Regions from separate parts of the Stenotrophomonas sp. 57 genome, predicted to be linked through region 2. Evidence: riboswitches for the same ligand, from Rfam matches in the RefSeq annotation. Region 2 holds a riboswitch; the other holds the start of a gene.
The links. A riboswitch is a leader RNA that binds a small molecule or an ion and turns the genes downstream of it on or off. The one in region 2 is predicted to bind glycine.

Region 1: it holds a riboswitch for glycine, as region 2 does, so the genes downstream of both, gcvP (aminomethyl-transferring glycine dehydrogenase) here and QP512_RS18100 (trimeric intracellular cation channel family protein) in region 2, are expected to answer to the same signal.

The regions. Positions count from the first base shown of each region.
Region 1 covers NZ_CP127407.1:3,239,611-3,251,107, forward strand. Annotated here, with positions in the region: gene QP512_RS15015 (phosphatase PAP2 family protein) at 1-581, shown strand, start outside; gene QP512_RS15020 (phosphoethanolamine--lipid A transferase) at 578-2,227, shown strand; gene QP512_RS15025 (M2 family metallopeptidase) at 2,815-4,779, shown strand; gene QP512_RS15030 (hypothetical protein) at 4,907-5,299, opposite strand; gene QP512_RS15035 (siderophore-interacting protein) at 5,368-6,264, opposite strand; gene QP512_RS15040 (multidrug effflux MFS transporter) at 6,404-7,630, opposite strand; glycine riboswitch at 7,932-8,034, shown strand; gene gcvP (aminomethyl-transferring glycine dehydrogenase) at 8,097-10,964, shown strand; gene QP512_RS15050 (VOC family protein) at 11,052-11,462, opposite strand.
Region 2 covers NZ_CP127407.1:3,928,525-3,940,021, reverse strand. Annotated here, with positions in the region: gene QP512_RS18105 (3-deoxy-7-phosphoheptulonate synthase) at 4-1,077, shown strand; gene QP512_RS18100 (trimeric intracellular cation channel family protein) at 1,289-1,906, opposite strand; glycine riboswitch at 1,991-2,094, opposite strand; glycine riboswitch at 2,108-2,197, opposite strand; gene QP512_RS18095 (GIY-YIG nuclease family protein) at 2,238-2,513, shown strand; gene QP512_RS18090 (hypothetical protein) at 2,658-3,074, shown strand; partial or broken gene QP512_RS18085 (nuclear transport factor 2 family protein) at 3,143-3,575, shown strand; gene QP512_RS18080 (hypothetical protein) at 3,579-4,034, shown strand; gene QP512_RS18075 (NAD(P)/FAD-dependent oxidoreductase) at 4,118-5,398, opposite strand; gene QP512_RS18070 (NYN domain-containing protein) at 5,522-6,301, shown strand; gene QP512_RS18065 (hypothetical protein) at 6,336-6,527, opposite strand; gene QP512_RS18060 (glutathione S-transferase) at 6,607-7,227, shown strand; gene QP512_RS18055 (primosomal protein N') at 7,324-9,501, opposite strand; gene QP512_RS18050 (hypothetical protein) at 9,915-10,919, shown strand; gene QP512_RS18045 (DUF3106 domain-containing protein) at 10,912-11,487, shown strand.

The DNA.
Region 1 (11,497 bases), 690 kb from region 2:
GCGGCCATTGGGCGTTGCAGGACGCCTGGGTCACCCGCACGCTGGTGCACAAGGCCGGCAAATGGCTGAGCACGGCAGCGGCGCTGGTTGCGATCCTGCTGTGCTTCCATCACTGGCGTAAGGGTCGCGATCGCACCCTGCAGTGGGCGCTGCTTTATGTCGTGATTGCCATGGCACTGGGTACCGGCGTGATCTCCCTGCTGAAGTCGCTGGTGCCGATGGAATGCCCCTGGGACCTGCTGCGCTACGGCGGCCACGAACCCTTCATCGGACTGTTCACCCTGCGCCCGAGCGGCATGGCCCCCCAGGCATGCTTCCCGGCCGGGCACGCCAGCGCGGGTTATGCATGGCTCTGCCTGTACTTCTTCGGGTTGCTGTGGCGCCCGTCCTGGCGCTGGGCCGGGTTGTGGATCGGCCTCGGCACCGGCCTGGTGTTCGGCATCAGCCAGCAGCTGCGGGGCGCCCATTTCCTTTCGCATGACGTTGCCACCGCGTTGATATGTTGGCTGCTTTCGCTGGGCCTGTATGCTCTGATCCGCCGTCAGCTGGACCGTCCCAACCGCCAGGAGGCAAACGCATGAGTGCATCGGTCCAACGCCCCGCCCGCCTCCCCGCCCTCGCGGGTATTCGCCACTGGCGGCCGCAGCTTTCCACCGAAGCACTGATCGCGCTGACCAGCCTGTTCTTTGCGGTGGCCGGCAACGGCCTGTTCTGGCACAGCGCGATGGCCAGCCATCCGGGCAGCCTGCGCTACGCGCTGTCGCTGCTGCTGTTGCTGCTGGGTGCGCACGGCGTGCTGCTGGGCATCCTGGTCTGGCGCTGGAACGCCAAGGTGGTGATCAGCCTGCTGCTGCTGGTGACCGCATTCGCTGCGCATTACATGAGCCGCTACCACATCTACCTGGATGCGGACATGCTGCGCAACGTGCTGGCGACCGACCCCAAGGAAAGCCGCGAACTGATGACCGTGTCGCTGCTGTGGCCGGTCCTGCTGCTGGCCGTGTTGCCGATGATCGTACTGTGGCGCGTGCAGCTGCGCCGCCGCAGCTGGGGGCGCAGCCTGTTGTGGCGCCTCGGGTTCCTGCTGGTGGCGGCGGTGACCGCGGTGGGCGGTGCGCTGATTTCGTTCCAGGATGTCTCGGCGCTGATGCGCAACCAGCGTGAAGTGCGCTACCTGGCCACCCCGGCCAACGTGCTGCTGGGCCTGCCGCGTGCACTGCGGGGCGACAACCCGGTGCAGCGCGCGCCGAAGCTGCCGATCGGCACCGACGCCAAGGCCACGCCACGCGCCCCGGCCAGCAAGCCGCGCCTGCTGGTGATCGTGATGGGCGAGACCGTGCGCGCGCAGAACTGGGGCCTCAACGGTGGCCGCAACACCACCCCGGAGCTGGCCCAGGCATCGGTGATCAACTTCCCCGACATGCACTCCTGCGGCACCAGCACCGAAGTATCGCTGCCGTGCCTGTTCTCGCCGTGGGGTCGCCACGACTACGACGAGAAGAAGATCCGCGCGCACCAGTCGCTGCTGCACGTACTGAACCGTGCCGGCATTGCACCGTTGTGGCGTGACAACCAGTCCGGATGCAAGGGCGTGTGCGAAGGCCTGGACTTCCAGTCGCTGTCCGATGCGACCACCCCGGGCCTGTGCGCGGACGGCCGCTGCATGGACGAGATACTGCTGCAGGACCTGGCCACCCAGGTGCGCGCCAAGCCCGGCGACCGCGTGGTGGTGCTGCACCAGCTGGGCAACCATGGCCCGGCCTATTTCGAGCGTTACCCGGCCGCATTTGCGCGCTTCAAGCCCACCTGCGACACCCGTGACATCGGCCGCTGCTCACGCGAGGAGATCACCAACAGCTACGACAACGCCGTGCTGTACACCGATCATTTCCTGAGCAAGACCATCGGCACGCTGCAGGGCATGCAGGACTACGACACGGCGATGATCTACCTGTCCGACCACGGCGAGTCGCTGGGCGAGAAGGGCCTGTTCCTGCATGGCGTGCCGTACGCGATCGCCCCGGCCGAGCAGACCCGCGTGCCGATGACGATGTGGTTCTCGCCGGGCTTCGCCAGCAGCCGTGGGCTGGACCTGCAGTGCGTGCGCAAGCGTTCGGCGGCGTACACCGACCATGACAACCTGTTCCCGTCGGTGCTGGGCCTGATGCAGGTGAAGACGGCGCTGTACGAGCGCGATCGCGACGTGTTCGCCAACTGCGAGAGTTGAGGTTTGTTCGGCAGGGCTTGCAGCCCTGCACCTGCAGAGGTCAGAGCCGAAGCAACAGCAAAAGCTGGCATCCTGTGGGTTGGCGGGGTGGGTCCGGTTGCGGGGGACGCTGCAAGTACGTCCATGTAAGCTCGGTCGCCGCATCCATGCGGCTCACGCCCCCTCAACCGGACCCACCCCGCCTTCGACAGTTTTCCGCGATCTGCTGGAATGACCTTGGGGTCAGATCCGTTCTCCGGAGGAAAACGGATCTGGCCCCATTTTGATTGTCGATACCTGACAGATGTGTCGACCAAGGTCGACACCTACCCACAGCACACGGAATCTGTCGGAGGTGGGGAGGTGTGGGCTTGCAGGACCGTTGGCGCCATGGATGGCGCCATCGAGCCCCCATGGACGGGTTTACGGCGTGTCCTGCAAGCCCACACCGCCCCGCCAAACCATGGAATCGTTGCTTTTGAAGTTGACGTTGCGCTTGCTTGAAGGCCTCTTCGGGTGCCGGGCGCCGCCCGGCCGACTTCCGCCACTTGCGGTGGCAGCGACTGCCCACTAGCCTTCGGCCGTCGTTCACCACCCAAGGACCGCCCGTGAAACATCGTCATCTCCTGCTGGCCTCGGCTGTCGCCGCCGCCACGCTGGCCCTGGTCGCCTGCAAGAAGGAACCCACCCCAGGCACCGATACCGCCAGCAGCAGCGCCCCGGCCGGCGAAACCGCCGACCAGTTCGTGGCCCGCATCAATGCCGAATTCAAGGCCGCCTACCCGGAGATGACCTCGGCGCAGTGGCTGTCCTCCACCTACATCAACAGTGATTCCGAGCGCATCGCGGCCAAGGCCAACGAGCGCTCGCTGACCCAGCTCAACAGCTGGATCGAACAGGCTGCCAAATTCGATGGCAAGCCGATGAGCGAGGACAGCAAGCGCGCCATCCACCTGCTGAAGCTGATGTCCTCGATGCCGGCGCCGCGCGACCCGGCCAAGCTGGCCGAGCTGACCCAGATCGCCACCCGCATGGAAGGCAGCTACGGGGCCGGCAAGTACTGCACCGATGCCAATGATCCGAACTCCTGTCGCCAGCTGGGCGAGCTGGAGCAGGTGCTGGCACGCAGCCGCGATTACGACAAGCAGCTCGATGCCTGGCAGGGCTGGCACAGCACGACCAAGAGCATGCGCGGCGACTACCAGAAGTTCGTCGGGCTGGTGAACGAAGGCGCCAAGGGCATGGGCTTCACCGATGCCGGCCAGATGTGGCGCAGCGGCTATGACATGCCGCCGGAGCAGATCGGCCCGGAAACCGACCGCCTGTGGGAACAGGTCAAGCCGATGTACGAACAGTTGCACTGCTACGCGCGCGGCAAGCTGGACAAGACCTACGGCAAGGACAAGGCCGAAGTGGGCAATGGCCTGATCGCGGCGCACCTGCTCGGCAACATGTGGCAGCAGGACTGGTCGAACCTGTGGGACCAGCTGGAACCCTACCCGGGCGCCGGCAGCCTGGACATCACCGCGGCACTGGAGAAGCAGTACCAGACCAACCTGAGCGCCGCGCTGGCCAAGGCCGGCAAGGATGCCAACGTGGCCGCGCAGTACAAGGCGCAGCGTGAGGCCGAACTCCGTACCGCCAAGCAGATGACGGAGCGCGCGCAGGACTTCTACGTGTCGCTCGGCATGCCGTCGCTGCCGCAGTCGTACTGGGAGAAAACCCAGTTCATCAAGCCCGACGACCGCGACGTGGTCTGCCACGCCAGCGCCTGGGACATGAACATGGAAGGCGACGTGCGCACCAAGATGTGCATCAAGCCGAACGAAGAGAACTTCACCACCATCTATCACGAGCTGGGCCACATCTATTACGACCTGGCCTACAACCCGCTGCCGCCGCTCTTCCAGGGCGGTGCCAACGATGGCTTCCATGAAGCGATCGGCGACACCATCGTGCTGGCGATGACGCCCAAGTACCTCAGCTCGATCGGCCTGGTCGACGCGCCGACCGAGAGCCGCGAGGCGGTCATCAACAACCAGATGCGCATGGCGCTGTCGGGCGTGTCGTTCCTGCCGTTCGGTCTGATGATCGACCGTTGGCGCTGGGGCGTGTTCGACGGATCGATCACCGCCGACAACTACAACAAGGCGTGGTGGGACCTCAAGGCCAAGTACCAGGGCGTGGCCCCGGCCAGCACCCGTGGCGAGGAATTCTTCGATCCGGGCGCGAAGTACCACGTGCCGGGCAACACCCCGTACACCCGCTACTTCCTGGCGCGCATCCTGCAGTTCCAGTTCTACAAGGGCCTGTGCGACGCGTCCGGCTACAAGGGACCGCTGCATGAGTGCACCTTCTACGGCAACAAGGAAGCCGGCCAGAAGTACTGGGCCATGCTGAGCAAGGGCGCCAGCCAGCCGTGGCAGGCCACGCTGAAGGAGCTGACGGGTACCGACAAGCTCGATGCCGGCCCGATGATCGAGTACTTCACACCGGTCAACGAGTGGCTGAAGCAGCAGAACGCAGGCCAGATGTGCGGCTGGCAGGCCAACGCGGCGCCGGCGGCGAAATGAAAGAAGGGGCGGGTCCGCACGGATCCGCCCCTTCTCCGTGTTGTAGAGCCGAGCCATGCTCGGCTGCGTTTCCACCGTGCTGCGCACGGCAAGCCGAGCACGGCTCGGCTCTACAGATTCGGCGCGATCAGCTGTTCTTCTTCGCCGCCATCGCCGCGGCCAGCTCGGCCTTGAATTCCTCGAAGGTCTGGCCCTTCTCCTTGGCTTCGGCCTGTGCGGCATCGCGCAGTGCGTCGGAGTACATGAGGCGTACCGGCGTGCCATTGCGTTCGTGCAGCTCACCGGCCTGCATGATCAGCGCCAGCACCTGCGCAGCGCTCTCGCTGTGGCCGGCAATGCGGCCATCCATGCCCAGCACCCATTCGCCGTCGCGGCGCACGACACCGGCCAGCAGGGTGCGCTGTGCATCGCGCAGTTCGGCATGCGGTTCCACCGGCGACGCCTGCGCGGCAGCCTTGTTGGCGGCCTGCTTTTCCTGGCGACGGCGCTGGTCGCGGCGGGTCTTGGAGCTGGTGGACATGGTGCGGTACCGCTGCGAAAGGGGGCGCAAGGATAGCGCACCCCGCCCGCCACGCCGCTTCACACCCCTCAGTCCAGCACTTTGCCGTGCCGCCAGTAGCCCATGAAGGTGATCGCGCGGCGGTCCAGCCCGCAGTCGCGGACCAGATGGCGACGGATCGCCATCACCGCTCCTGCCTCGCCTGCGACCCAGGCATACAGCGGCCCGGCCACGCTGGCATCAGCCTGTTCCCAGAGGATCTGCGCGTCAATGTCGATCTCTTCCAGTTCGTCGCCTGCGCCCACGCTCGAGGCCGCTGTCAGCCGCGCCTGCACCGCCTGCAACAGAGGATGCCCGTAGGTCGCCTGCCCGCGTGGCAGCCAGACCAGCTCGGCCGTTTCCGGGGCCTTCAGCGGCACCGCATCGCCGGCGTGCGCCACTTCCAGCAGCGCCAGCGTGCGTGGCGGATCGGCCAGCGTGGCCAGTTCCTCGAGAATGCCGGCCACCGCTGGTAGCGCGGTTTCATCCGCCACCAGCAGCACCTGGCCGATATCCGCCGGCGGCTTCCACTCCCAGCCTTCGCTGCTGTCGGTACAGTCGGCATCGGGGGCCAGCAGCACCACGCGGTCGCCCGGGCGGGCGTGGATGGCCCAGCGCGAGGCCGGCCCGGTCTCGCCATGCAGGACAAAATCCACGTCAACCTCGCACTGTTCCGCGCGCAGCTGGCGGATGGTGTAGGTGCGCATCGGCGGACGCTGGTCGTCCGGCAACGCCCGGTAGCGCGGATACCAGTCCTCGCCACTGGGCACCTGCGGCACGTCCTGGCCGGGCAAGGGGAAGAACACCTTGATGCGCTGGTCCGGGCCTTCGGTCTTCATCCGCGCCACGTCGGCACCGGTGAACACCATGCGGTCCAGGGAAGGGGAAAGAACGCGGCGCTCCTTCAGCGCCACCTCGAACAGGCGGTAGGTCTGCTGCGCAGCCATGGGAACCTCATGCAACGACATCGGATCGGCTGGCTGTCGTGCATCCACGCACCGGCTGGCTGGAGTCGTCAGCCTAGTCCGGTCGTTCCTCGTCGCAAGCGTTGCGGGCATCGCGGCCCGCCCTACCCCTGCGCGCTGCTCAATGGCCCGTGCAGGCTGCCTGCGCTGCGCGTTCACGCTGGTGTTCCCAGTACCAGAACACGAAGCCAGCAGCGAAGAATGCGGCCTGCCCCAGCGCCAGGTGCAGCGGGCTGGCACTGAGCAGCGGCGACACCACGCCCGCCACCACCGTGCTGATCATCAGCTGCACGAAGGCCTGCAGCGACGACGCCAGGCCACGCTGGTGCGGGTACATGTCCAGCACCGCCAGGGCCAGGATCGGGAAGATCAGCGACATGCCCATGCCGCCCAGGAAGATCGGCAGCACCGCCCACGGCAGCACGAACTGCGGCGACAGCGCCACGTAGGCGACATTCAGCAGCGCCGACAGCGCGCACAGGCTGAAACCGATGGCGACCTGGCGTGTGGGCGTGGTGTGCCCGGCCATGCGCCCGGACAGGAACGAGCCGGTGGTCATGCCGCCGATGGTGGGAATGAACAACCAGGCGAAACCGCCCTCGCCTAGATGCAGGTGCTGCATCACGAACACCGGCGCCGAGGAGATGTACAGGAAGATGCCGCCGAAACCGATGCTGCCGGCCAGCGCCAGGCGCAGGAAGCGCGGGCTGAAGCCGATGCGCACGTAGTCACGCAGCAGCACGCGCGGCGACAGCGGCACCCGTGCCTCGACCGGATGGGTTTCCGGCAGGAAGCGCGCGGTGGCCGCAAGCAGGACCAGTGCGAAGACCACCAGGAACCAGAAGATCAGCGGCCAGCCTGCACCACTGAGCAGGATCCAGCCGCCGATGATCGGTGCGATGGCCGGGGCGATGCCGAACAGCATCGACACCTGGCTCATCAGCCGCTGCGCGTCATGGCCATGGTAGAGATCGCGGATCACCGCGCGGCCGACGATCATGCCGACACCCGCCGACAGGCCCTGCAGCGCGCGGAACGCCAGCAGCGTGGGCAGGTCGGTGGACAGCGCGCAGCCGACCGAGGCACCGACGAACACCACCAGACCGCCGAGGATCACCCGCTTGCGGCCCCAGGCATCGGACAGCGGGCCGTGCGCCAGGCTCATCAGGCCGTAGAACAGCAGGTACACGCTGATGGTCTGCTGCACCGCCACCTCGTCCACCGCCAAGCGCTGGGCCAGCTGCGGGAACGCCGGGAAGATGGTGTCGATCGAGAACGGGCCGAACATGGCCAGGCCGGCAAGCAGCAGGGCCATGCGGCGGGTGGAGGGGGCAACAGCGGCGGTCATGGAGGCAGCGTCCGGCAGGTCCGTGCGGGGCACGCACGGCGGGCGCCGGTCCCGCAGCAACGGGGACGGCGCCAGATGAATTCGGGTATCCGCCCATCATAGGTGGGGATTGCGCCTGACGCCATGCAGCACTGCACAAAACGCACGGCCGGGCCATCGGCCATTCAGGCGCGGCGGCACCGACCAGCAGCCGCTGGCCGGGCCCGCAAGGGGCTATAATCGGCGGGCAACACGGTGGGAGAAGCGGAACACCGCTGCCGAAGGCGCAACGCCCGTAATCGCTCAGGCCCGATACCACCCGTAACACAACTCTGGAGAGACCGGTTCGATCCGGCGCCGAAGGGGCACGAAGCTGCGGTTTTCCGCGCTTTTAAACTCTCAGGCAAAAGGACAGAGGGGCGCCCCGCAGACCGCCGACCGGCGGCTTGTGCCCGTGCGTGTGCCCTTTCCTGACGGATCCTTCGCCATGTCCCAGAACACCCCTTCCCTGCGTGAGCTCGAGCACCACAACGCGTTCGTCGAGCGCCACATCGGCCCCAACGACGCCGAGATCGCGCAGATGCTCGATGTCGTCGGCCACGCGTCGCTGGATGCGATGACCGATGCCATCGTGCCGGCCAAGATCAAGTCGCCGGCGCCGCTGGCGCTGCCGGAGTCGATGACCGAAGTGCAGGCACTGGCGAAGATCCGTGCCATCGCCGACAAGAACACCGTGCTGCGCAGCTTCATCGGCCAGGGCTACTACGGCACCCACACGCCGAACGTGATCCTGCGCAACATCCTGGAAAACCCGGCCTGGTACACCGCCTACACCCCGTACCAGGCGGAAATCTCGCAGGGCCGCATGGAAGCGCTGATCAACTTCCAGACCCTGTGTGCCGACCTCACCGGCATGGAAATCGCCAACGCCTCGCTGCTGGACGAAGCCACCGCCGCTGCTGAAGCGATGACCCTGGCCAAGCGCTCGGCCAAGTCCAAGTCGGACACCTTCTTCGTGCACGACGCCGTGCATCCGCAGACGCTGGAACTGCTGCGCACCCGCGCCGAGCCGATGGGCATCGTGCTGCGTGTCGGCACCCCGGCCGAAGCGCTGGATGCGGAAGCCTTCGGCCTGCTGCTGCAGTATCCGGATACCTTCGGCCAGGTGGGCGACTACAAGGCGCTGGTCGATGCCGTGCACGCACGTGGCGGCCTGGTGGCCGTGGCTACCGACCTGCTGGCCCTGACCCTGCTGGCCGCCCCGGGCGAATGGGGCGCGGACATCGTGGTCGGCAACAGCCAGCGCTTCGGCGTGCCGTTCGGCTTCGGTGGCCCGCATGCGGCGTTCATGGCCTGCCGCGATGCCTACAAGCGTTCGATGCCGGGCCGCCTGATCGGTGTTTCGGTCGATGCCCAGGGCAACCCGGCCTACCGCCTGACCCTGCAGACCCGCGAGCAGCACATCCGCCGCGAGAAGGCGACGTCCAACATCTGTACCGCGCAGGTGCTGCTGGCGGTGATGGCCTCGATGTACGCCGTTTACCACGGCCCGGAAGGCCTGACCCGCATCGCCCGCCGCACCCATCGCCTGGCCTCGATCCTGGCCGCAGCGCTGCGCAATGCCGGCGTGCAGGTCGGTGGCGACTTCTTCGACACCCTGCATGTCACCGGCGTGCACGCCGATGAGATCCACGTCAAGGCACGCGCTGCCGGTTACAACCTGCGCGCGATCGACAGCGACTCGGTCGGCATCAGCCTGGACGAAACCGCCACCCGCGCCGACGTGGTTGCGCTGGCTGCGGTGTTCGGTGCCCAGGCCGACGTCGACGCGCTGGACGCCAGCACCGCCGACGCGCTGCCGGCCGGCCTGCTGCGCCAGTCCGCGTTCCTGACCCATCCGGTGTTCAACACCCACCACAGCGAGCACGAACTGCTGCGCTACCTGCGTTCGCTGGCCGACAAGGACCTGGCGATGGACCGCACGATGATCCCGCTGGGCTCGTGCACCATGAAGCTCAACGCCACCGCCGAAATGATTCCGGTGACGTGGCCGGAGTTCTCGCAGATCCACCCGCTGGTGCCGGCCGACCAGGCGCTGGGCTACAAGGAACTGATCGATACGCTGGAAGCGATGCTGGTGGAATGCACCGGCTACGACGCGGTCAGCCTGCAGCCGAACTCCGGCGCGCAGGGCGAGTACGCCGGCCTGCTGGCGATCCGCGCCTACCACCGCTCGCGCGGCGAAGGCCACCGCGACATCTGCCTGATCCCGGATTCGGCCCACGGCACCAACCCGGCTTCGGCACAGATGTGCGGCATGAAGGTGGTGGTGACCAAGACCGATGCCAACGGCAACGTCGACGTCGAAGACATCCGCGTCAACGCCGAGAAGTACAGCGACCGCTTGGCCGCGATCATGATGACCTACCCGTCCACGCACGGCGTGTTCGAGGAAGAGGTGGTCGAGATCTGCGAGATCATCCACCAGCACGGCGGCCAGGTGTACACCGACGGCGCCAACATGAACGCGCTGGTCGGCGTGGCCAAGCCGGGCAAGTGGGGGTCGGACGTTTCGCACCTGAACCTGCACAAGACGTTCTGCATCCCGCACGGCGGCGGCGGCCCGGGCGTCGGCCCGTGCGCGGTCAAGGAGCATCTGGCGCCGTTCCTGCCGGGCAAGCTGGGTGACAACGGTCCGGTCGGCATGGTCAGCGCGGCCAGCTTCGGCAGCGCCTCGATCCTGCCGATCAGCTGGATGTACATCGCGATGATGGGCCGCGAAGGCCTGCGCAAGGCCACCCAGGTCGCGCAGCTCAACGCCAACTACATCGCCAAGCGCCTGGCCCCGCACTTCAAGACCCTGTACACCGGCCGCAACGGCCTGGTCGCGCACGAGTGCATCCTGGATGTGCGCCCGCTGGAGAAGACCAGCGGCATCGGCGCCGAAGACGTGGCCAAGCGCCTGATCGACTTCGGCTTCCATGCCCCGACCCTGAGCTTCCCGGTGGCTGGCACGCTGATGGTCGAGCCGACCGAAAGCGAATCGCTGCACGAGCTGGATCGCTTCATCAACGCGATGATCCAGATCCGCGAAGAGATCACCGCGATCGAAGACGGCCGCCTGGACCGCGAGGACAACCCGCTGAAGAACGCGCCGCACACTGCGACCGCGGTGACCGCCAGCGAGTGGACCCACGCCTACCCGCGCGAACTGGCCGCCTTCCCGCTGGCCAGCCTGAAGCAGAGCAAGTACTGGCCGCCGGTGGCACGCGTGGACAACGTGTACGGCGACAAGAACGTGATGTGCGCCTGCATCCCGGTCGATGCCTACAAGGATGATGAAGTCGAGGCGTGATTCCTCGCTCCATCGGAAATGAAAACGGCCCGCGCAAGCGGGCCGTTTTCATAAGGGCGTGTGGACCAAGGCCCACACCCACAATAATCACGGGTCCGGCATCTGCCCCAGGCTCAACTGCCACGATACGCCGAAGCGGTCCTGCACCCAGCCGTAGCGGTTGCTGAAATCGTAATCGCCCACCGGCATCAGCCAGTGCCCACCCTCGCCCAGCACGCGCGCCGCGCGCTCGAACTGCTCTGCACCGGAACACTCGACGAACAGCGAGATCGACGGGCTGAAGGTGAAGTCGTGCACGTCCAGGCTGTCGAAGCACAGGTAGTGGGTGCCGCCGAGCAGGAAGATGGCCTGGCGGACCTGCCCGGGCACACCGGCACCGGCGCCCTCCGGGTGGCGCTGCAGGGCCAGCAGGCGGAAATCGGCGAAGGCTTCAGCGTACAGGGCCAGGGCGGCCTCGGCCTGGCCGGTGAACATCAGGAACGGACGGCTGCGCAGCATGCGGTACTCCCGGTCGACGGGCCGATGACGGCCTA
Region 2 (11,497 bases):
CCAATGCCCCCGCACACCGACGACCTGCGTATCCGCACCATCGAACCCCTGACACCGCCGGCCCAGCTGCTGGCGATGCTGCCCTGTGACGATGAAGCCTCCGACACCGTCAGCGCCTCGCGCGCGGCTCTGCACCAGATCCTGCATGGCCGTGATGACCGCCTGGCCGTGGTGGTGGGCCCGTGCTCGATCCACGACCCGAACGCCGCCATCGAGTACGCACAGCGCCTGAAGCCGCTGCGCGATGCGCTGGCCGGCGAACTGGAAATCGTCATGCGCGTGTACTTCGAGAAGCCGCGCACCACGGTGGGCTGGAAGGGCCTGATCAACGATCCGGACCTGGATGGCAGCTTCAGGATCGACAAGGGCCTGCGCATCGCCCGTGGCCTGCTGCGCGACATCAACAAGCTCGGCCTGCCCGCCGGTGTCGAGTTCCTTGACGTGATCTCGCCGCAGTACATCGCCGATCTGGTGGCATGGGGTGCCATTGGTGCGCGCACTACTGAAAGCCAGGTGCATCGCGAACTGGCGTCGGGGCTGTCGTGCCCGGTCGGCTTCAAGAATGGCACCGACGGCAACGTGAAGATCTCCGCCGACGCGGTGGGTGCCGCTTCGAATCCGCATCATTTCCTGTCGGTGACTAAGCAGGGTGGCACCGCCATCGTTTCGACCACCGGCAACCCGGATTGCCATGTGATCCTGCGTGGCGGCAAGCAGCCGAACTACGACGCGGGCAGTGTGGCCGAGGCCTGCCAGGCACTGGCCAAGGCCAGGTTGCCGACGCGCCTGATGATCGACGCCAGCCACGCCAACAGCCTGAAGAACCCCGAGAACCAGCCGAAGGTGATCGAGGACATCGCCGTTCAGTTGGAAGACGGGGAACAGCGCATCGTGGGTGTGATGATCGAGAGCCATCTGGTGGGTGGCCGCCAGGAACTGGTGGAAGGCCAGCCGCTGGTCTACGGGCAGAGCATCACCGATGGCTGCATCGACTGGGACACCACCGTGACGGTGCTGGAGCGACTGGCTGCGGCCGTGCGCGCCCGTCGCGAAGTGAAGGTGTCCGAAGCGGCCTGATGAAAGCCGCCTCACGGCGGCACGAGTGTGGATGGCGGCCAGCGCCTGCGGGGGTGCGGCCGCGATCAGGGCCGGTCGGAGTTGGAGACCGGCCCATCTGCACCGGCGATGCGCCTGGCGCTGCGCATGAGCGACAGCGCCAGGTACATCGCCGGGGTGGTGCAGGGCGCGAAGGGTAGCGCCGGGCCATGCCCGGCGAACACGCTATCGTTCAATGCACTTCGTCGTGATACACGAACTTCGGCATTTCCCAGCGGTAGTGGATCGCCAGCAGGCGCAACGCGAAGCCGCCGCCCAGGCAGCACAGGATCGCGGTGGCGTCGGCCACGCCCCAGTGCAGCAGCAACAGGTACGCCGCGCCGGTCAGCAACGCGATGATCGCGTACAGCTCCTTCTGGAAGATCAGCGGCACCTCGTTGCAGAGGATGTCGCGCAGCACGCCGCCGAACGCGCCGGTCAGCATGCCGGCGATCAGCACGATCGGCATCGCATGGCCCGCTTCGCGCGCAATCGAGCAGCCGATCAGGGTGAAGGCGATGAGGCCCAGGCCATCGAGCACCAGGAAGGTACGGCGGAAGTGGTGCATCCAGCGAGCCACCCATGTGGCGATCAGCGCCGCGCACACGGTGAAGCCCAGGTACTCGGGATGCTTCACCCAGCCCAGCGGATAGTGGCCGAGCAGGATGTCGCGCAGCGAACCGCCTCCGAGCGCGGTGACGCAGGCGATCATGACCACACCGAACAGGTCCATGCGGCGGCGGCCGGCGGCCAGGGCGCCGGTCATGGCTTCGGCGGAAATGGCGATCAGGTAGATGATGGACAGCAGCATGGGGCAGGCTCCGGGCGCGGTGGGGCCGGCCATGCGCCTATACCGCCACTGCCTGCGCAATGACGGGATGACGATGACCGGTGCCGCTCCCGCTGTCCTTTTGCCTGAGAGTTCAGCGGCGTAGGCCGCGTGCCCCTTCGGCGGATCGTCCCGGGCGTGCCCGGTGACCTCTCTCCAGCTCGGCGAGTCGAATGCATGGTTGGTGGGATTCCAGCCCACCGGCCTGAGCGATCATGGGAGCCTGCGCCTTCGGCGGGCGCCAGCGCGGCGCCTCTCTCCTGCATTCGGGCGCCAGTATATCCGCTGCAGTGCAGCACGGCATAATCCGGCCATGGCCCCGTCCCTCCGCCCGTGGTTCCTGTACCTGCTCGAATGCCGCGACGGCAGCTTCTACGCCGGTATCAGCACCGACGTGGACGCGCGTTTCGCCGCCCACCAGGCCGGCAAGGGCGCCCGCTACACCCGCGCCCGGCCGCCGCTGCGCATCCTTGCCGTGCGCGAGTACCCGGACCGCGCCGCCGCCTCGCGCGCCGAATGGCAGCTCAAGCAGCAGCCGCGCGAACGCAAGCTGGCCTGGCTGCAGGCGCCGGATCCCGCGCTTCTGTAGAGCCGAGCCCACGCTCGGCTTCTGTTCCGTCTGCACGATGCGGGGCCCGGGCATGGACTGGGCTCTACGGTAGATCCACGCCGTGCGTGGGTAGGCCTTGTCCATGCCATGATCGCCACACCCATCGACACATGGATCCGTCCGATGAAGAACCGCGGGATACTGCAGTTGGCTGCCTGCGTGGCCCTTCTGGCCTGCACCCAGGAACCATCGCCACCGCCACTGCAGCAGGGGCAGATCGGCACCGCCGCTGAGCTGGCCGCGTATGGCCCGAGGACACCCGAACCGATCCACCTGCGTCGTGACCGGGTCCCTCCCGATCTGATCGATCTGATCCCGTTCGCAGAAAGGTGGGGGATCGGCGATGACGTGCTTCGCAACGAAATGCAGGAGCGCGCCACTGACGCGGAAAAGCAGGCATTGGCGGATGCGCTGGCGGGGCGCCATGCGCGCATCACCACCTGGTTGGACAGCTTCCCGCAGGGGCAGCCCATGTCTGTAGAAGCCGCTGCGTTCATGTACATGCAGCTGGGCACCGACGAAATGGGCCTGATGCCGTAGATCCACGCCATGCGGGGATGCGGCTTGCACATGCCACGATCGCCCAGCCCTCAGCGCTGGAGACCCGGATGTCCACGATCGCCCTGTTGTTCGCCCTTTCCGTAGCCACAAGTCCTGCCGCCGACCCAGCCACCCTCGCGCCCACCGAAGCCACCTGCCACGACTACGTCGATGGCCAGCTGGAAGCCGACCCGCAGCGCGTCGCCCGTTCCCTGCATCCGGACCTGGCCAAGCGCGCGGTGCTCGGCGATACGCCCGACGAGCGGCTCAGGCCTGCGCCGCATGTCGAAGGAGGAACTGGTTTCGCTGACAAAGCAGGGCGCGCTGAAGACGCCGAAGGATCAATGGGACCGTCGCTGCACGGTGCTGGACTTGACCGGCAACGCGGCCTCGGTGCGGTTGGAAACCCCATGGTTCGTCGATTACTTCCACATGGGGCGCTTTGACCAACGCTGGGTCATCGTCAACGCGTTGTGGTACCCGAAGCCGAAGGCACAGTGAGCGATGCGTGCCGCCGGCAAAGCATGGATCTCCGTCGTCGTGCTAATCGCCGGCATCGCGCTGCTGCCTGGCCTTCTGTACCTGCTCGGGCTGACGCTGGCCGAAGGCCGGCCGCAGCCGGCAGACCGTGTGCCGAGTGGTGTGGCTGCGTGCACCAGTGAACCACGAACGGGATACCAGCCGGTGGACCCGTGGCGTTTCATCGCCCGGTTCTTCGACAAGGACGTGATGAAGAAGAAGGTGCCTGAAGTGGAGCGGGAGGCCTTCTGGATTGCCCGACGCCACCTGTGGCGGCAACCGCAGCAAGACATGCTGCGCTGGCATCTCAGCAGCACCGCATTGACGATCTGGATCACCCGGCATTGGAGTACCGCGCAGATTGCCGACACCGCGAGAAAAGAGGATTTCTGCCGGGCATGGTCGAAACGGCGGGTGCCGGGCGGCCCGATGAGGAGGTAGAGCCACGCATGGCGTGGATCTACTGCAACAAGGGGTCAGAGCCCTTTCCTGCGGAAAGGGATCCGACCCCGTTGCGTGCAGCCCTACCGCTTCGGCCGCCGGTCGTCGCGGTCATCACCGAAGATGATGCGTGCGCTGCGCTGGTAGCTCCAGTACGCCACCGCCCAGTTCAGCAGCACCACGATGCGGTTGCGGAAGCCGATCAGGAAGAACACGTGCGCGGCCAGCCAGAACCACCACGCCAGCACACCGGACAGCTGCAGGCGGCCCAGGTGCACGATCGCGGCCATGCGGCCGATCGTGGCGAGGTTGCCATAGTCGGCGTACTTGAACGGACCGGGTTCGGGCTTGCCGTGCAGGCGAGCGCGGATCACCTCGGCCACGTACTTGCCCATCTGCTTGGCCGCGGGCGCCACACCGGGCACCGGCTTGCCATTGGCCTGGCTCAGCGCGGCCAGGTCGCCGGCCACGAACAGCTCCGGGTGACCGGGCAGGGTCAGGTCCGGTTGCACCTGTACGCGTCCGGCGCGGTCCAGCGGCACCTCCAGCGTGCGCGCCAGCGGTGAAGCAGCCACGCCGGCGGCCCACACCACGGTGCGCGCCGGCACGAACTGATCGCCGAGCGTGAAGCCGTGGCTGTCGATGTCGCTCACCGGGGTGCCGGTCAGCACTTCCACGCCAAGCTTTTCCAGCTGTCGGCGCGCCTTCAGCGAAAGCACTTCCGGGAACGAGGACAGTACGCGCGGACCGGCTTCGACCAGCCGCACCTTGGCACTGGCCGGGTCGATGTGGCGGAATTCATTGCGCAGCGTATGCCGCGCGATTTCAGCCAGGGTGCCGGCCAGCTCGACGCCGGTAGGGCCGCCGCCGACGATGGCGAAACTCAGCCACGCCGCCTTCTTTGCCGGGTCCGGTTCGGCCTCGGCGCGTTCGAAGGCCAGCAGCAGCTTGCGGCGCAGCGCGATGGCATCGTCCAGTGTCTTCAGGCCGGGCGCGTCATCGGCCCACTGATCGTTGCCGAAGTAGGCGTGGGTGGCGCCGGTGGCCAGCAGCAGGCTGTCGTAGTCCAGCGTGCTGCCGTCGGCCATGCGTATCTGCCGGGCCTGCTTGTCGATGGCCACCACTTCGCCCAGACGGACTTCCACATTGCGCTGGTGGCCGAGGATGTGGCGCAGCGGTGCGGCGATATCCGGCGCGGACAGGCCGGCGGTGGCCACCTGGTACAGCAGCGGCTGGAACAGATGATGGTTGCGGCGGTCGACCAGGGTGATGCGTATGCGTTCGCGGGCCAAGGCACGGGTGGCCCAGAGACCGGCAAAACCGCCGCCGACAACGACCAGATGCGGAACGCGCTCACGACTCATCGACTCACTCCAGTGGGGGCATTGGGGGAAGCGCCTGGCATCTTCGCACGCTGACCGCCTGTCACGTCAGCGCCCGCGTGGATCGGCGATACTCGGGTTCAGGCAACCGCCCTTGAGGAGCCCATGAGCGAACCGGAAAAGCGCATCGCCCTGTTGATCGACGCTGACAACGCGCCGGCCTCGAAGATCGACGAGGTGCTGGCCGAAGTGGCCCGCTACGGCGTGGCCAACGTGCGCCGCGCCTATGGCAACTGGAAGAGCCCGCGATTGAAGGGCTGGGAAGCCGTGCTGCACGAATACGCGATCCGGCCGATCCAGCAGTTCGCCTACAGCAAGGGCAAGAACGCCTCGGACATGGCGATGGTGATCGATGCCATGGACCTGCTCTACGCGCGCAACCTCGACGGCTTTGCCATCGTGTCCAGCGATGCGGACTTCACCCCGATGGTGATGCGCCTGCTGACCGATGGCGTGAAGGTGTATGGCTTCGGCGAGAAGAAGACGCCGGAACCATTCGTCAACGCGTGCTCGAAATTCACCTATCTGGAGGCACTGGGCCAGACCCACGCCAGCGTGCCGGATACCGAACAGGCGTCCAGCGAACAGGCCTCGAGCGAGTCGGTGGCCAACGACGATGCGCGGCCGCGCAAGAGTGGTGCGGAAATGCGCAGCGACACGCGGCTGGTGAAGATGCTGCGTCGCGCGGTGTCCGCGGCCGAGGGTGAGGATGGCTGGTCGCACCTGGGACCGGTCGGCAGCCAGATCGGCAACCAGGCCTCGTTCGACCCGCGCAACTACGGCTACGGCAAGCTCAGCGATCTGCTGGCGGCGATCGGCCTGTTCGAACTGAAGAAGGACGGCAAATCCTCCTACGTGCGCGCGCTGCCGAAGAAAAACCGGTAGTGCCGGCCGCTGGCCGGCACATCACCCAAACGGGTCAGATCACCCGTGCTTCCGAATTCGCATAGCCGTCGGCGAACCCGGCGGCGAAATCCTCAACGCCGTTGAAGGCCAGCAGCAACAGGCCCGCACACAGCAGCAGATTGCGATTGGAGCGGCGGTAGCCCAGCACCAGCATCCCCAGCCCTGCTGCCAGCAGAACGTAGTTCAAAGCATCCCATGCAGTCACGTCGTCTCTCCCTTTGGATGGGCGTATCGTAGCGTTTCCGCGCCACCGTGGCGCACCGCTGCAGGCAAGGAAATCCGCAATGTTGAAGATCTGGGGCCGCCGCAATTCCAGTAACGTCCGCAAGGTGCTGTGGTGCGCCGAGGAGATCGGCCTGCCGTATGAATCCATCGAAGTCGGTGGCAGCCACGGCGGCACGCAGACGCCGGAGTACCAGGCGATGAATCCCAACAGCCTGGTGCCGGTGATCGAAGACCATGGCCTGCCGCTGTGGGAATCGAACGCCATCGTGCGCTATCTGAGCGCACGCTACGCATTGGGCACGCTGTACGCCGAAGACCCGATGGAGCGTGCCCAGGCCGAGAAGTGGATGGACTGGAGCACCTCGCGGATGGCGCCGCTGTACAGCGACCTCATCTGGGGCATCATGCGCACCGCCCCGGCCGACCGCGACGAATCGCGGATCAATGCCGCGATCGTCCGCACCGGTGACTACCTGGCCATGGCCGACGCCACCCTGGCCAAGCAGCCGTGGTTGTCCGGCGACAGGTTCGCAATGGGCGACATCCCGCTGGGCTCGCTGATCTACGCGTGGTTCGAATTGCCGATCCAGCGCCCGGAGCTGCCGCACCTGGCCGATTGGTACGCCCGCCTGCGCGAGCGCCCCGCCTACCAGCGCGGCGTGATGTCGCCGCTGACGTAAGCGAAAGCATTCGGGATCAGGGCCATTTTCTGCGAAAAGGAGCCCGACCCCAGGGCATCGGGGTCGGATCCCGCCCGACGGGTGGGCTCTGACCCCTCAATACAGATCCGTCGGATCCACATCCAGGGACCAGCGCACCTTGCGTGCTTCCGGCAGCGCGTACAGCTGCGGTACCAACTGCCCGAGCATGCCGTGCAATGGCGGCCGCTGCGTCGCCGACAGCAACAGCTGCGTGCGCTGGTAGCCGGCCCGCCGCGGCATCGGCGCCGGCATCGGCCCATACGCCTCCACCACGTTCTGCTCGCCCAGCAGCTGCCGCGCAGCCAGCAGGAACGCGTTGGCATGCTCCACCTGCTGCGCTTCGGCGCGCATCAGCGCCAGGTGTGCGAAGGGTGGGAATCCGGCAGCCTGGCGCTGGTTCAATTCGGCCTGCGCGAACGGGTGGTAGCCACCGCTGACCAGGGTTTCCAACAGCGGATGCCCCGGATGATGGGTCTGCAGCCAGACCTCGCCAGGATCACGTGCACGGCCCGCGCGGCCCGCCACCTGGATCAGCTGCTGTGCCAGTTTCTCGCTGGCACGGAAGTCGGCCGAGAACAGCCCTTCGTCGATGCCGACCACCACCACCAGGGTCAGCTTGGGAAGATCGTGGCCCTTGGCCAGGATCTGCGTGCCGACCAGGATGCCGGGCTGGTCGCCCAGTTTCGCCAGCTGCTGTTCCAGTGCATCGCGACGAGACGTGGTGCCGCGGTCGATGCGCACCACCGGGAAATCGGCGAAGGCGGCGGTGAGATGTTCTTCCAGGCGCTCGGTGCCGATGCCCTGCGGTTGCAGCGCCAGGCTGCCGCACGCGGGGCATGCCAGCGGTGCCGGTTGCCGTGCGCCACAGTGATGGCACTGCAGGCGACGGCCGCCGCCATGCACGGTCATCGGTGCATCGCATCGGTTGCACGGTGCGGTCCAGCCGCAGTCGTGGCACAGCAGCACCGGCGCGTAGCCACGGCGGTTCTTGAATACCAGCACCTGCTGGCCACGCTGCAGATGCTCGCCGATGCCGGCCAGCACATCGGCCGACAGGCCGTCGTGCAGCGGTCGCTTGCGCACATCGAGGATGCGCACGCGCGGTGGCCGCGCATCGCCGGCGCGCTGCTTCAGTCGCAGGTGGGTGTAGCGCCCGGCATAGGCGTTGTGCAGCGTTTCCAGCGAGGGTGTAGCGCTGCCCAGCAGCACCGGGATGCCCAGCGCCTTGGCCCGCACCAGAGCGAAATCACGGGCGTGGTAGCGGATGCCGTCCTGCTGCTTGTAGCTGCCATCGTGTTCTTCGTCGACGATCAGCAGGCCGGCCTGCGGCAACGGCGTGAACACTGCCGACCGTGTGCCGACGATCACCCGTGCCTCGCCACGCGAAGCCGCCGCCCAGACCCGAGCGCGCTCGTTATCGTTCAATCCCGAATGCAGGGCATGCACGGCAATGCCGAGGCGGCCACGGAAGCGTGCCAGGGTCTGCGGGGTCAGGCCGATTTCCGGCACCAGCACCAGCGCCTGCTTGCCTTGGGCCAGGCAGTGGATGATGGCCTGCAGGTAGACCTCGGTCTTGCCGCTGCCGGTTACGCCATCCAGAAGGAACGGTTGGAAGCCCTCGACTGCGTTGATCGCCGCCACGGCCTCGGCCTGGTCCGGATTGAGCGTGGGGCCGGGCAGCGGCTGCGCGTGCTGCGGCGCCACGCTCAACGCGACGCGTTCGGCCAGCGCGCGCTTGGCCAGGCTGCGTGCGGCGGTGCGCCAGTCCTCCATGCGTTCGCCCAGTACGTCTTCATCGACGATGGCGTCGGCCAGCAACTCGGCCAACTGCCGGGGGCGGCTGCCGGCGCGCAGTTTTTCGCGCTGGGTGCGGCCTTCGGTCGTCAGCTGCCAGCCCCAGTGGTGGGTGTCGGGCAGGGCGTCGCCATGGCGCAGCGGGCCGGGCAGGGCGGTGCTCAGCACCTCGCCCAGTGGTGCATGGGTGTAGCGCGCCAGCCACTGCAGGCTCTGCCACAGCTCGCCCTGCAGCAGCGGTTGCGGATCGCACCAGGCCAAGGCCTGGCGAAGTCCCTGGCCGTCATCGGTCTGGCCGTGGCCGACCACCACGCCGACCAGCTCGCGGTTGCCGAACGGCACCTTCAGGCGGCAGCCGACCGCGACCGTGGGGCCATCGCCCTCCGGCGACAGGTAGTCGAACAGGCGCGGCAGCGGGACGGGCAGGGCGACCTGCAGGGTCGGAATGGGTGAAAGCATCGGGCCAGTGTAACGGGCCATGCGCGCGCCAATGGCAGGGGGCAAAGGCAGTCGGGGAGCCTCCGTTGAATCATAAATGTCACCTAAATATCGGTGTCCATTGGAGATTCAGTCTTATCCACATGTTCTGTGGATAACGTTGTGCGTTACCAGCTGGCGGACGCGCAGAAGGCCGATGGCGACGGCCTGCCACTTGAGTTGGTCAAAAAATAGCCACACATCAAAAGCAATTAAAATCAATAACTTGAGTGTGAAACAATGTTGAAACAGAGTGGATTCAGCCGGATGCCCCAGTTTTTCCCCCGGGGGGCGTGGTGCTGTGCACAACCTGCAGCACGAAGTGCCCGTGGGCGCAAGTCCTACGGGTGCCGATGGGCTGCCGCTATCATGCCGGCAGACCTTTGGAGTGACCGATGACGGCTGTGCCCGCCCCTGTTTCCTCGACCGCGGCCGGCGCGCTGTCGGCGTTCCTGCGTGGCGTCGAGCGCCGCGCCCTGGTGGTGGCTGAACTGCAGTGCGGCGATGCCGCGCGTGCCGAGCAGACCCTGGTGGCGGTGATGCGCGCCTTTGCCGCCGTCGCCAGCGACCTGCCGATGGCGCAGTGGCCGACCCGCTTCTGGACCCTGCTCGGCCAGCGCCAGGCACTGCGCGAACCCGCGGGCGGGCAGTGGGCCGCACCGTTGACCGCGCTGGGCGAGATGGGGCCGCTGCCGCGTCTGGCGCTGCTGCTGCGGGTGGGCGGCAGCCTGGACGAAGGCATTGCCATGCGCGTACTCGACCAGGACGAGGCCGGTTATCAGCACCTGCTGGCCGATGCCTGCCCGCGCGATGCACACGGCCAGCCCGATGCCTCGGCCTGGCGCCAGCTGGCCGAGCAGGTGCAGCTGCGCATCCGCGACCTGCCGGCCAAGCGTCTGCAGCAGCTGCAGCAGCCAGCCGCACCGGCCGCCAGCAATGAAGCGCCCACGACCAGCTGGCGCGCACCGCAGCGCGATGAACGTGCGGCCGCCCCTGCCAAGCGCCGGCGCGCGAATGCCAAGCCACGCTGGCGCGGCCCGCTGATCCTGCTGGTGACCGTGGCTGTGCTGCTGGTTGCCGCGCTGGGCTGGCGCCACTGGCAGGGCCGTTCGTTGGGCAGTGATGCACCGTTGCCGGAAGGCGTGGTGGGCGAGGCCGGTCCGGTGACCGTGGAAGCTCTTCCGCCAAGCAAGGTCAACGCCACGCCGGATGCGACCCCGGCCCAGGCCGCCGACGACGCCACCATGCTCGCAGACCGTGATTATCCCTTGGTGGCCGATGCCGATCTGTACGCCTGGACTGCCGCCGGCGGCCCGCTGCCGGTGGATGAATCCCAATCCAAGCCGAGCCGGCCGGAGCCGGCCAGCGCCACGCTGGAAACCGCTGCTGCCGATGAATAAGACCGTGTTCGCCAGCGTGCTGCTGGCCCTGCCGTTGTCGCTTTCGGCCGCGCCGCAGACCTTGAACGTGCCGTTGCCGCCGCCGGTGCCGGCCACTGCATCTGCCGCGCCAGCCCCCCCGGCCGCACCCACATCGTTTGCCCAGCTCGATGCCCCGCAGCAGCGTCAGCGCCGTGCCGATTACGCAGCCTGGCGCGCCCTGCCGGAGAGCGAGCGCGAGCGCATCCGACAGGCCGCGGCGCGATTCAATGCGTTGCCGACGGACCAGCAGCAGCGCCTGCGCCAGCAGTTCCAGGCGCAGGACCAGGCGTTCCGTGAAGGCTGGCGGCTGGGCCCGCAGCTGGGGCTGGAATTCCCCAAGCTGCACGGCCTGTTCGGCTTCGTGCCACCGGAACAGCGCGAGGCCGCGCTGGCCGTGCTGCGCCAGCTCAGCCCGGCGCAGCTGGCCCAGCTGACCCTGGTCGCGCAGCGCACGCCACCGCAGGAACGCGACGCGGTGCGCGGCGCGTTCCTCGCCGTCCCGGCCGCCGAGCGCGACACCTGGCTCAAGCGCCAGGCCGGTCAATAGACCCCGAGGC